2 regions of the Paenibacillus sp. FW101-FHT12H11 genome follow, and region 1 is predicted to be linked to the other one. Evidence: predicted binding sites of a transcription regulator. Region 1 holds the regulator's gene; the other holds the start of a gene.
What was found. Region 1 encodes NrdR, which represses ribonucleotide reductase genes. Its sites were predicted from a motif close to AACACNATATATNGTGTT; they were not measured.
Positions count from the first base shown of each region.

Region 2: AC3WTJ_RS10935 (adenosylcobalamin-dependent ribonucleoside-diphosphate reductase) is a predicted target of NrdR. The motif match lies at 3,761-3,778, and genes of this name have one in related genera.

Region 1 is NZ_JBYTCO010000006.1:357,707-364,226, reverse strand. It holds gene htpG (molecular chaperone HtpG) at 16-1,893, shown strand; gene AC3WTJ_RS21385 (hypothetical protein) at 1,947-2,129, opposite strand; cyclic di-GMP riboswitch class I at 2,204-2,300, shown strand; gene AC3WTJ_RS21380 (hypothetical protein) at 2,350-2,538, shown strand; gene AC3WTJ_RS21375 (DUF4183 domain-containing protein) at 2,846-3,268, shown strand; gene nrdR (transcriptional regulator NrdR) at 3,323-3,802, opposite strand; gene AC3WTJ_RS21365 (alpha/beta-type small acid-soluble spore protein) at 3,913-4,128, shown strand; gene AC3WTJ_RS21360 (lytic transglycosylase domain-containing protein) at 4,228-4,806, opposite strand; gene coaE (dephospho-CoA kinase) at 4,803-5,399, opposite strand; gene AC3WTJ_RS21350 (MntP/YtaF family protein) at 5,431-6,150, opposite strand; gene mutM (DNA-formamidopyrimidine glycosylase) at 6,256-6,520, opposite strand, start outside.
Region 2 is NZ_JBYTCO010000003.1:153,261-159,780, forward strand. It holds gene AC3WTJ_RS10920 (DEAD/DEAH box helicase) at 1-1,532, opposite strand, end outside; gene AC3WTJ_RS10925 (lipoate--protein ligase family protein) at 1,791-2,630, shown strand; gene dat (D-amino-acid transaminase) at 2,683-3,510, opposite strand; gene AC3WTJ_RS10935 (adenosylcobalamin-dependent ribonucleoside-diphosphate reductase) at 3,830-6,481, shown strand.

The DNA of each region.
Region 1 (6,520 bases):
AAAGGAGATTTATCCGTGGAAAAGAAACAGTTTCAGGCTGAGTCCAAAAGACTATTAGAAATGATGATTAACTCCATTTACACGCAAAGAGAAATCTTCTTGAGAGAGCTCATCTCCAATTCCAGCGATGCCATTGATAAAATTTACTACAAAGCGCTCACAGACGACTCATTGGTATTTGACAAAGACAGTTACTTTATTAAAGTCATTGCAGACAAAACGAACAGAACGTTAACGATCCGAGATACGGGTATCGGGATGACGAAAGAAGATTTGGAGAACAATTTAGGGATCATTGCGAAAAGCGGTTCTCTTGCGTTCAAAAAAGAAAACGAAGCCAAAGACGGCCATAATATCATCGGCCAATTCGGCGTAGGCTTCTATTCCGCGTTCATGGTAGCGGATGTTGTTACGGTGACAAGTAAAGCGCTTGGCAGCGACACAGCTTACAAATGGGAGTCCACTGGCGCTGATGGGTATACCATCGAAACAGCCGATAAAGATTCCGTTGGTACAGAAATCGTACTGCAAATCAAAGCGAATACCGAAGATGACAACTATGACGAATATTTGGACGAGTACCGCCTGAAAGCGATCATCAAAAAATATTCCGACTTCATTCGTTATCCGATCAAAATGGACGTTGCCGGCAAAAGACCCAAAGAAGGCACGGACAATGAATTCGAAGATTATCAAGAAGAGCAGCAGCTTAACAGCATGGTGCCTATCTGGAGAAAAAACAAAAGCGAACTAACGCCTGAGGATTATGAGAAGTTCTATCATGAGAAGCATTACGGCTTCGATAAGCCGCTTAAGCATATTCATGTTAGCGCGGACGGGGCTGTTGTCTACCAAGCGATCCTTTTCGTTCCGGAAAGCATGCCTTTCGACTACTATTCCAAGGAATATGAAAAAGGTTTGGAGCTATACGCCAACGGCGTTTTGATCATGAACAAATGCGCGGACCTGCTGCCTGACTATTTCAGCTTCGTGAAAGGGATGGTCGATTCCGAAAGCTTGTCTCTGAACATTTCCAGAGAGATGCTGCAGCATGATCGCCAATTAAAGCTAATTGCCAAAAACATTCAGAGCAAAATCAAAGGCCAACTTCAATCCATGCTGAAGGATGAGAGAGAGAAATACGAAACCTTCTACAAAGCGTTTGGCCGTCAGCTCAAATTCGGCGTCTACAGCGACTACGGCACCCATAAAGACGTTCTGCAGGACCTGTTGATGTTCCACTCCTCCAAGGAGAAAAAGCTCGTTACACTGGACGAGTACATCGCGAGAATGCCAGAAGATCAGAAATACATTTACTATGCATCCGGCGAATCCATGGAGCGCATCGATAAGCTTCCACAAACGGAGCTTGTTACGGATAAAGGCTATGAAATCTTGTATTTCACCGACGATATCGACGAATTCGCAATCAAAATGATCATGACTTACAAGGAAAAAGAATTCAAATCGGTTTCCAGCGGCGATCTCGGCATTGAAGCGGATGATAAATCCGAAACCGAAGCGGAAACAAACGATAACAAAGAGCTTTTCGAATACATGACCAGCTTATTGTCCGGTAAAGTTACGAACGTCAAGGCCTCCAAACGACTTAAAAAACATCCGGTTTGCCTGTCTACAGACGGTGATGTGACCATCGAGATGGAAAAAATCTTGAATGCCATGCCGAACAATCCGAATGTGAAAGCCGAAAAAGTGCTTGAAATCAACAGGAACCATGAAGTATTCGGCTCGTTGAAGGACGCTTTTGAAAAAGATAAAGAGAAGCTGAACCTTTACACAGCCCTCTTGTACAACCAAGCTCTCCTCATCGAAGGCTTGCCGCTTCAAGATCCGGTTGAGTTCACGAACGATATTTGTAAAATCATGGTGTAAATCCATGATCAAGAGCACTGCCGCCGCTATGGCTGCAGTGCTCTTTCTTGCCATCAGGAATGCTCATCCAGCCTAATCATCGGCTGCGCGGCTCTATCTTCACTCCGATTATTGGCCTCCATATTCGAATATACATAAGCCAGTAATCGATCTTGGTCAATTCCTAACGAATTGGCTACCTTCACAATATCTAATTCATAAGAAAAGCCTGGAATTTGATTGGATTTGACGGACATATGCTTCAACCATCCTTCGAATAGATGTAATAATTGGAAATAATGTGATATAGTTTTCTTACAAGCATTAATCGGCACGACAAAGGCAAAACCACTGAAAAGTGGTGACGCAAAGCTATAGGGACTAATTTGGCTTGATTTACATGTCCAAAATGTCAGCCAGCTGCCAAGACCGCCTCCGTCCGATTAATGTAGAAATGACTAGGAGGAGCTGATAAGGATGGAGAAGATTGTGTTGAATGGGAACATGAGCTTGGATGTGGAAAACTTGATTGCTAACCTGCATCTACCGGAAAGTGATATTTTGAACATGTTCTCCTTTAAGTTTAATAACAACCTGCTTACCCCCGAGGAATCAATTCGATTTATTCAATTTCTTAGGAGTGAACTGGACAAACGTACCCAATAACAGAATTATGCACGAATGCCCACAAAAATGCAGTCGGTTGGTGTCTATAGAATTATTTTTTTTAAAATCGAAGGAAATCGCGTCATGATAGCTTTTTAAGAATAAATATAGCAAAAAGACAACGGGAATCCCGCTGTCTTTTTCTTATTTTTTGTCACATTTAAGGTTTAAAGTTTAGTGGATTGAAACATTTTTTTGTACATGCTCTTTCTATATGCAATCATCCAGGAATTTCCAAATATACGACATATACTATACTAGATTACTAGATTAGTCCTTGGATTATGGATAGAAAGGGAGAATGACGATGAGTTCAGGTTTGATTACCTTGCATTTGACTGCAACCAGCACGGTTTCGGGGACCATTACTACAACGACCACCACGACCATTACGCCGCTGGTCAAACGCTTCACAGCCACTGTCGTCATAGGTAACATTCTCTCGGGCGTAACCACCATTCCCTCCACCAGCTTCAAGGATGACTCCGGCACGACTTTGCCTGCTAACGGTCTTACCGTTCCAGGCAGCAATGGATACTACAATGTATTCGTGAATGGCACTCTCATCGCTGGAGGGCTTACGACGCTAACAACGGCCAGTCTGGCTATTAACAATGCCCTTACGATTGGCGTTACGGTCGTCTTAGAGACGCTCTCCTTTACAGCTATCTCGTCTTCTACTTCAACGACAAATAATTTAGTAGTCACTACCGTTATTCATTCTAATTAACAAATAAAAGCCGATCTGAAGACGTTCAATCGAACGAATCAGAATCGGCTTTCTTTATTTGTCCCGGAGCAGGCCGGGATCATGCTTTCCCAATATTTGCGTTAACTCTTTGAGGAACATGTTAATGTCCTTGAATTGCCGGTAAACGGAGGCGAAGCGAATGTAAGCCACTTCATCGACTGGGTACAATTGCTCCATGACGATTTCGCCAATGCCTAAACTGTCTACTTCCGCATGAGCCGTCGTGCGAAGCTGCATCTCAACTTCGGATACGAGCATCTCGAGTCTCTCCATGGACACCGGACGTTTCTCACAAGCGCGTATTAAGCCTCTTAAAATTTTCTCACGACTAAATTCTTCCCTGCTGCCATCTTTTTTAATCACAATAAGCGGAGTTTCTTCCACCATCTCAAAGGTGGTGAATCTTCGGGCGCATTTCTCACATTCCCGGCGACGGCGGATCGATTTGTTTTCATTAGCTGAACGTGAGTCAAGCACTTTCGTACCGGAATAATCACAGAACGGACACTTCATTCGCTATCTCTCCTTTCTCTTCTATCTGATGGATTACCATATGTTACATGTCATGAACAATGAAGAAGTGCGCACAATACTAGTACCAACCGACAAGGAGGTGAACAGACATGAGCGCAGGAAACAGCAACACACTAGTTGTTCCTCAAGCTAACGCAGCGTTGGATCAGTTGAAATACGAAGTAGCCCAAGAACTTGGTATCTCTATCCCACAAGATGGATACTACGGTAACATGGCTACTCGTGACACTGGTGCCATCGGTGGTCACATTACTCGTCGCCTGGTGCAAATCGCAGAACAATCTTTGGCTGGTCAATTCAAGTAATCTTGAGTAGAAGTAGCCGCTGAATCTGCAAACGGGAAGCATTGGACTTTAAGCCCCCACAAAGGAGCTAGTCCAATGCTTCTTTGTTATGTAGAGACATCATTGCTCACTCTTCCATTGTTCGGAGTAAAGCTTAGTGTATTTCTCATAATAATAAATAACTCGTTGAACATAATGACGCGTTTCGCCGAATGGAATTTGGTCAATGCGTTCCTGTGAGCCGTCCCATACGTTCGTTTGCTTCCATTTATTCACATTCCCTTGTCCGGCATTATAAGCTGCAATCGCATAAATTAAATTTCCATTGTAATGCTTGTTCAGCCAGCTTAAATACCAAGAACCGAGATTAATGTTCACATCCGCTTTTAACAAATCTTCCTGGGTATGTGGTCCCAAATTGGTGGACTCCACAATCCAATCTGCCGTGTCTGGCATCAACTGCATAAGCCCCAAAGCACCTTTTCTTGATTCCAAATGATGCTTATAGTTCGTCTCCACCCTGATGATGGCCGCAATGAGAAAAGGGTCTATATTGTGCTTCGCCGCACTTTGCTTGATTTCCTGCTCAAAATAAATGGGATACAACTTTCTTCCTATAAAATCGCTGTTCATAAAGAGGACTAGAACGAAACAAACGAGTAAAAGGGCAAACACTCGTTTTTTGCGCAAGAACTTCATGAAAGCCCCTTCCCTAGCCAAAACCGTTCGACCTCAACAAAGGTGTCTTCCCAGGTTCCGCTGTTGTCGATCACGATATCCGCTAATTTGCGTTTTTCTTCTATCGACATTTGCGCGTTGATTCGGTTGTTGGCCGCGCTTTCCGTTAAGTTGTCCCTTCGCATTAAACGTTCCACCTGAATGTAAGGAGGCACATACACAACCAGAACCTCTTCGAACATAAAAGATAGATTCGATTCAAACAATAAAGGAATATCGACGACAACCAGTTTGTCAGGAAATTGCTTCTCATACGCTTCCATCTGTTCTCTGATCATCTTGCGGATCGGCGGATGCAAGATGTGTTCTAGTTGTTTACGGGCATCCGTATTACCAAAAACGATCTCACCCAGCTTTTTACGGTGCAGTGAGCCGTCTTCCTGAATGACCGCTTGTCCAAAATGCGCAGCAACCTGTTCGAGAACAGGGCTGCCGGGCTGGACAACATCGCGCGCGATTTGATCTGCATCTACTAATAGAGCGCCGCGGCTAACCAGCATGGCGCTAACTGTGCTTTTGCCGCAAGCGATTCCTCCTGTTAACCCGATATTCATAGGCAAATCTCTCCTAAATGTATTCCTGTTACTACAGCATTTTCAATAAACCCATAAGAATAAGTACACATCCCGGAAGAATCGATAACTTCTTCATCCATGTCATTTCCGCATAACGAAAGCCAATGCGCAAGCCTAGTGCAATAAACGAACCGCTCGAAATAGAAATAACGGATGCCGTTAACAAAGGAACAAAACCAATTAATGCAGCGCCAATCCCCGCTCCAAATGCGTCCAATGAAAGGGCTAGCCCTAGCAAAGTAGCCTCGGAAGCTGAAATATTACCCGATTTATCCACATCAGCGATGGAGGGTGTACGCAAAATTTGAATAACCAAACCAAAACGCTTGAGTTCAATATTCAGGATTTCCTTCGTCCTTTGCAGCGTATCGAGTGTGGCAGGCTCATTGCCGGAAGGGGGAATACTGCTCAGAGATATCTGGTCGTCAGATGACTTGGCTGTCTCTTGGAGATCCTGCGATTTCTGTTGTCTCTGTTGGTAAAGCGCCCAAATGCCAATCCCGATCAGAATGAGTGCACCGATCCGTTTGGCAAACTCGGGAGACATAAAAGAAGACATCAGGACACCAATTTGCATCGAACTATAAATAATGATACCAGACCAAAGGGATATAATACCAATAGACAGAAATGGGATTCGAATTTTGCGTAATCCGTACATGACGCCAACGCCGAAACCGTCCAATGAAACTGCGAAAGCCAGAACCAGTAAAGAAAGCACCGGAAGCATAATACCCCTCCTAAGAGTTTTACCACTGACGACAATAAGCTGGATAGCAGCACATCATCTGGGCTAAGTACTCCATATCATATGGGAAGGGCGCGCTTCACGTGCCTATTTCTCAGACTTCTTTATGATTCTCTTTCGCTTTAACGGTTGACAGGTTGGACAAATGTGCGTTCCGCGACCGCCCACCACGGTTTTGTAGATTTCGCTGCCGCATGTTTTGCAGCTTTGCGACTGTCTGCCATAAATGTTCAGCTGATGCTGGAATAAGCCGATTTCACCTTGGCCGTTGACATACGATTTGATGGAAGATCCCCCCACCTCAACGGAATCGCTCAACGTACGAATAATCGCCTCATGCAGCAGCATGAGC
Region 2 (6,520 bases), on a different contig from region 1:
ATTTTCTCATGCAGCAAAGAGAGGATGTGCTCTTCAATCGTATTGTTTGTCGATAGATTATAGATGTTCACATCATGTGTCTGGCCAAGCCGATGCACACGGCCAATCCGTTGTTCCACGCGCATCGGGTTCCACGGCAGGTCAAAATTAATCATGTTATGGCAAAATTGCAGATTAATTCCTTCGCCGCCAGCTTCCGTCGCAACAAGCACTTGTACGCGATTGCGGAATAAATCCATCATCCAATCCTTTTTGCCACGGTTCATGCCGCCGCGATAGGGGACTGCTGTAATTTTATGCTCTTTCAAATAGTTGAGCAGATACTCCTGGGAAGCGCGATACTCGGTGAAAATGATAACTTTATCATTAATTTCCTGCACGAGCTTCATGGTGGTTTCCGCTTTGCTATTCGATTTGATGCTGCGGATCAGCTCGACAAGCTCCCATATTTTGGCGCGTACAGGCGAATCTTCCGCTGTTTTTTTGAACAAATTCACGAGCGTGATGAAGACGGCATCCCTGGAGGAGCAGACCTCGCGTTGAAGTGTGATGAGCGAAAGCATGCTGTTTAAATCACCGGAGCTCTCCGCATACCGTGTGCGGACGAAATTGGTGACGCCGTCATAGAGCGCCTGCTCGTCCGGTGAAAGCGTCAGCGGGATATTTTTCACCACCCGCTTGGTGTAATGAACACCGCCGTCGCCGCGACGATTTCGGATCATTACCTTGGATAGCTCCTGTTGCAGCTGAATCTCATTTTTCGGAATCCTTTTGCCGACAACAAAATTAGATTTAAAGGAGCTGTGAACACCGAGTTGGCCGGGCTTGAGCAGGGTGATGAGATTATAGAGCTCTTTCAAATCATTTTGAACCGGCGTGGCGGTGAGCAGCAGGCAATATTTTTTGCGCAGCTCATTAACGAAAGTGTAGTTGGTCGTTTTTTTATTTTTTAATTTATGAGCTTCATCAACAATCAGCATGTCGTATTCCAGACCCATCACGATTTCCCGGTGAGGATCGCGTTTGGCGGTATCCATGGACGCCACGATAATGTCGCTTTGCTGCCACATGTACGCTTTTTTATGGGCGATGGCAGGTATGCCGAATTTGGTGTTTAATTCACGAACCCATTGCAGGACAAGGGATGCCGGCACCAGGATAAGGGTTTTGCGGACCAATCCGCGGATCATGTATTCTTTTAAAATCAACCCAGCCTCAATCGTCTTCCCGAGTCCCACCTCATCGGCCAAGATGGCTCGACCGCGCATTTCATTAAGCACTCGCTTCGCAGTATCGATCTGATGAGCCATAGGCTCAAGCTGCCCCAAATGAGGGAGGCACTGCATTTCATCAAATGTAGAAATAAGCCCCGACTCTTCCGATTCGTAGGCAAGCTGGTACAAAGTCCAATCGTCCCACGGCCCTCCTCCGCGCACACGATGATCCAGCTCAGTAAACCAGTCCCTCTCAAAGTGCATGTCCAACCGATGATGAATGGGGCGAATGTTCTCTTGCTGTTCATGTTGACGCATGGTTGTGCCCTCCTAAGAGTTTTCGTAAGAAAACTGACTTCGTGAACCTAAGCTTGTATGAAGCACGGGCGCTAAACGCCGAATACGTGTTAGTATGTCCATAAGAGGCGCTTTCATAACTTTTTCCATGGTAAAACAGATGAGGAAATCAGGGTGGGAGCTTGGAGAGGGAGCGGAATCGTAACTTAAGGCGGTTATGTGGTATGATAGAGGTTGTCTTTTGACAAGCATGGTTGGGAAGAAAGGATGAAGATTTCGATGACGGCATGGCGATTTATACATACGGGAGATCGTTCTCCTGCTGAAAATATGGCTTTAGATGAAGCGATTTTGACCGCTCATAGCGAGGGAATCGTCCCTCCTACGGTGCGTTTTTATGGATGGAATCCAGCAACGCTGTCCATCGGTTATTTCCAAAAAGCAACTGAGGTCGATCAGGAGGCCGTGGCGAATGAAGGGATTGGTTTCGTACGCCGTCCGACAGGAGGCAGAGCGGTTCTGCATGATAAGGAACTGACCTACAGCATCATTGTGGCCGAGGATTATCCGGGTATTCCCCGAAATGTGACGGATGCTTACCGCGTCCTGAGCGAAGGGCTGCTGCAAGGTTTCCGCGCGTTAGGACTTAACGCCGAGATGGTGCAGCTGGCAAGCGATGAGGAGAAAGAGAAATATGCCTCTGCGGGCTCGGCTGCATGTTTCGATTCTCCGTCCTGGTATGAGCTCGTGGTTGAGGGGCGTAAAGTCGCCGGCAGCGCGCAGGTACGGCAAAAGAACGTCGTGCTGCAGCACGGCTCGATTCTGCTCGATATGGATACGGACCAACTGTTCCGTATGCTGCGTTTCTCTAACGAGAAGGTGGCGGAGCGGATGAAGACGAGCTTTTTGAAAAAAGCGGTGGCCATTAACGAGCTGCTGCGGGCACAGGGGAAAGAGGCCGTTACCTTGCGGCAAGTTGAAGAAGCGTTCCGCCGTGAAATTGGTCTCGGTTTAGGCGTGGAGCTGGTTGAGGACTCGTTGACACCGTTTGAGATCGAGTTGACCAATCGTCTTGTGCAAGAGAAGTATGGGACGGATGAGTGGAACTTGCGGCGATAATGATGATGAGGATTTAAAAAACCTAAGGCAGATGCCTTAGGTTTTTTGCTGATTATGAGAACGTGCGAACAAACTCCTCCTGCAGCTTGCGCGTATGTGCACCTGGCGTGCCGGCTCCAATCCTGCGGCCATCCACTTCCAGAATTGGCGTTATTTCTACCGTTGTTCCTGTGATAAAGGCCTCGTCAGCCGTCATAAGCTGTTCCGTCGTAAAAGCTTCTTCTTTAACCGGCATATCCAAACCTCTGGCTAAACGCAAGACGACTGCTCGGGTAATTCCGTGCAAAATCAAATGATTCGCAGGATGCGTATAAAGCACACCATCCTTGATCATCATCAGGTTTGACGCGCTGCACTCCGTTACCGTACCTTCGCGATGCAGCACAACCTCCTGCACGTTGTTATCGAGCGCTGCTTGCTTGGCCATGACATTGGGCAGCAGATTGAGTGTTTTGAGATCGCATCTTAACCAGCGAATATCGGCAAAAGTAATCGCTTTGATCCCGTTATGTATGGTTGCCGTCGGTCTCGGCACTTCCGTGCAGTAGGCCAGCATGATCGGTTCTGCCTGAGCCGGAAACGGATGCGCGCGTGGAGCTTCGCCTCGGGTGATTTGCAGATATACGGTGCCATCGATCAGCTTATTTTTGTCCACCAGCTCGATGAGAATTTGCCCGATTTTCTCGATGGTAAAAGGGAGTGTAAGCCGCACCTCGCTTGCGGTTCTTTGAAGCCTCTGCATATGGGCATCCTGCTCATACAGCTTACCTTGATAGACACGGAAAACTTCATATATACCGTCTCCAAAATAATAACCGCGATCATCGGGCGAGAGTTGAATGTCCGCTTTTTTCAAAAATTCATTTTTATAAAAATACATGTCTTTGACATCTCCTTAGAAAAAAATAACGAACAAATGTTCTAAAAATGAGCGAATTGTGGTATCCTAAATATAGGTTAGCAGAGGAACACGCCATCGTCAAAAGCAACGAACCGCCAGCTCGCTTTCTATAAAATAAAGAGAGATTTCGAGGAAAATCTAGCTAAAGCGATCATTACTTGTCTTATTAAACAAAATTGGTCCTTTGGCCATTCGAAGGTCCATATCTAGTGTTGTATAATGGATTTCTCACACCAGATATTGTAATTTTCAATTTAGTTGGAGCTGAATCTGTAGCTTATTGGGAGGGCATTTATCAATGGGGATTTCGCAATCAGGTAAGAGGCTGGAAGGGTTAAGCGAGAAAATATTTTTGGATCGCTACGCACTTAAGAATGCGGATACGAGCTTTGCTAAAGTGGGGGACACCGTACTCGTATTGACGAAGGATGATCCCAAATTCCCAGCCAAAGAAGTAGGCGAAATTATTAGCCGTGAAGGCGACATCGTGCAAGTAAGAACACGCAGTGGCGAGACAGTCAAATCTGCAGTTGAGAAACTTACATTAAACATAGAAAAGACACCGGAAGAAATGTGGGACCGTCTGGCCGGAGCCATGGCTTCCGTGGAAACGACACCTGAGAAACGCAGGGAATGGACGGAGAAATTCAGATATATTTTGGACGATTGGAAACTTGTTCCTGGCGGACGGATTGCGGCAGGAGCGGATGCAAGTGATGAATTAACGCTGTTCAACTGTTATGTGATTCCATCTCCTCACGATAGCCGTGGCGGCATTATGAGCACACTTTCGGAAATGACGGAAATCATGTCACGCGGCGGCGGTGTGGGGATCAATCTGTCTTCGCTTCGCCCACGCCGTTCCGTTGTCAAAGGAGTTAACGGCTCTTCGAGCGGTGCTGTATCATGGGGCGGCTTGTTCAGCTATACAACAGGTCTGATTGAGCAAGGCGGAAGCCGTCGTGGCGCACTCATGCTGATGATCAATGACTGGCATCCAGATCTGGAAGATTTCATCACGGTGAAGTCAACGATGGGCCAAATTACCAATGCCAATTTATCTGTTTGCGTAAGCAATGGATTTATGAAGGCTGTGAAGGAAGATTTGGAGTGGGAACTCGTCTTCCCGGATACGACGGATCCTGAATATAACGAGAAATGGGACGGCAATTTGGAAGCTTGGAAACAGCTTGGCAAAGCCGTCAAGCCGTACCGCACAGTAAGAGCCCGTGAGGTGTGGCACACGATTATTGAGTCCGCTTGGAAATCGGCTGAGCCTGGTGTTGTGTTCATGGAATACTATAATCAAATGTCGAATAGCTGGTATTTCAATCCGATTATTTGTACGAATCCGTGTGGGGAGCAGGGGCTTCCGGCTTGGGGAGTTTGCAACTTGTCGGCGATTAACTTATCCAAATTTTATGATGCAGAGAAACATGATGTCGACTGGGCGGATCTGGCGACGGTTGTTCGTTACTCGACGCGTTTCCTTGATAATGTCATTGACAAAACGCCTTATCACTTCGAAGAAAACCGTGAGAATCAACAGAAGGAACGCCGCGTAGGCTTAGGATCAATGGGCTTGGCGGAACTCATGATTAAGTTGAAAATTCGTTACGGCAGTCCGGAATCTTTAGTATTTTTGGACAAAATCTACGGATTCATGGCAAGAGAAGCTTATCTGGCATCAGCGGAAATCGCCTCTGAAAAAGGATCTTTCCAAGCGTTTATTGCAGATAAGTTCCTGGAAAGCGGCTTTATGAAAAATATGACCAAGGTATTCCCGGAAGTTGGCGAAGCCATTAAGCTGAACGGTATGCGCAACGTAACGGTTATTACGCAGGCTCCAACTGGAAGCACAGGAACCATGGTTGGCACTTCGACGGGGATTGAGCCGTATTTTGCCTTTGAATATTTCCGCCAAAGCCGTCTTGGCTTTGATAAACAATATGTACCGATTGCTCAAGAATGGAAAGACGCCAATCCGAATCAGGAATTACCGGATTATTTTGTAACATCCATGACGTTGACGGCTGAAGATCATATTCGCGCACAAGCAGCGATCCAGAAATGGGTTGACAGTTCGATCTCCAAAACAGCGAATTGCCCATCCGATTTCACTGTTGAAGAGACCAAACGGTTATATGAATTGGCTTTCGATCTGGGTTGTAAAGGCGTCACCATTTACCGTGATGGAAGCCGGGATGTTCAAGTTCTTAGCACAAGTTCTGATAAGAAAGAGGAGAAGAAAGTTGAGAAGGCAGAATCAGCACCTGTTGCTGTAGCTGCGGAGGCTGTGAAAGAAGAAGCCAGCTTAACGAATCTTTCAGGCAAGCTTGCGGTGAATGTTGACGCCAAAACAGAGCAAGTTTTCGATAAGCAGTATAAGCGCCGTCCGCAAATTCTGCGAGGCGCAACCTATAAAGTGAATACACCATTCGGCATGGCATATATTACGATTAATGATATGAACGGAACGCCGAGTGAAATTTTCCTCAACGTGGGGAAAGCCGGATCAGACGTTTTTGCAATGTCTGAAGCACTAGGCCGCGTGTGCTCGTTGTTCTTGCGTTACGGCGACCACGGCGACAAAGTGAAGCTGCTCGTGAAGCACTTGAAAGGCATTGGCGGCTCTGGCGCCATTGGATTTGGCACGAACCGCGTCGAGTCGATCGCTGACGCGGTTGCCAAAGCGCTCGAGCAGCACGACGAAGTGATGAACGAGCAAGACGACGCGCGGAACTACGTGACCGCGACGAGTGAAGTGCTGGATGCGCCAGCTCCGGCACCGGTGGCTGTTTCTAGCGGGCACGCCGCGCCTGGCGCTCATGGCAGCAACGCTGCTAGCGCCGCGACGAAGGACTTGTGCCCGTCTTGCGGTTCCGCTTCGCTGATTAACAGCGAAGGATGCAAGAATTGCGCGAACTGCGGCTACAGTCGCTGCTCGTAAGAGGACCGGGGGCGGGAGCCCCTGGTTTTTTTTTTTTGA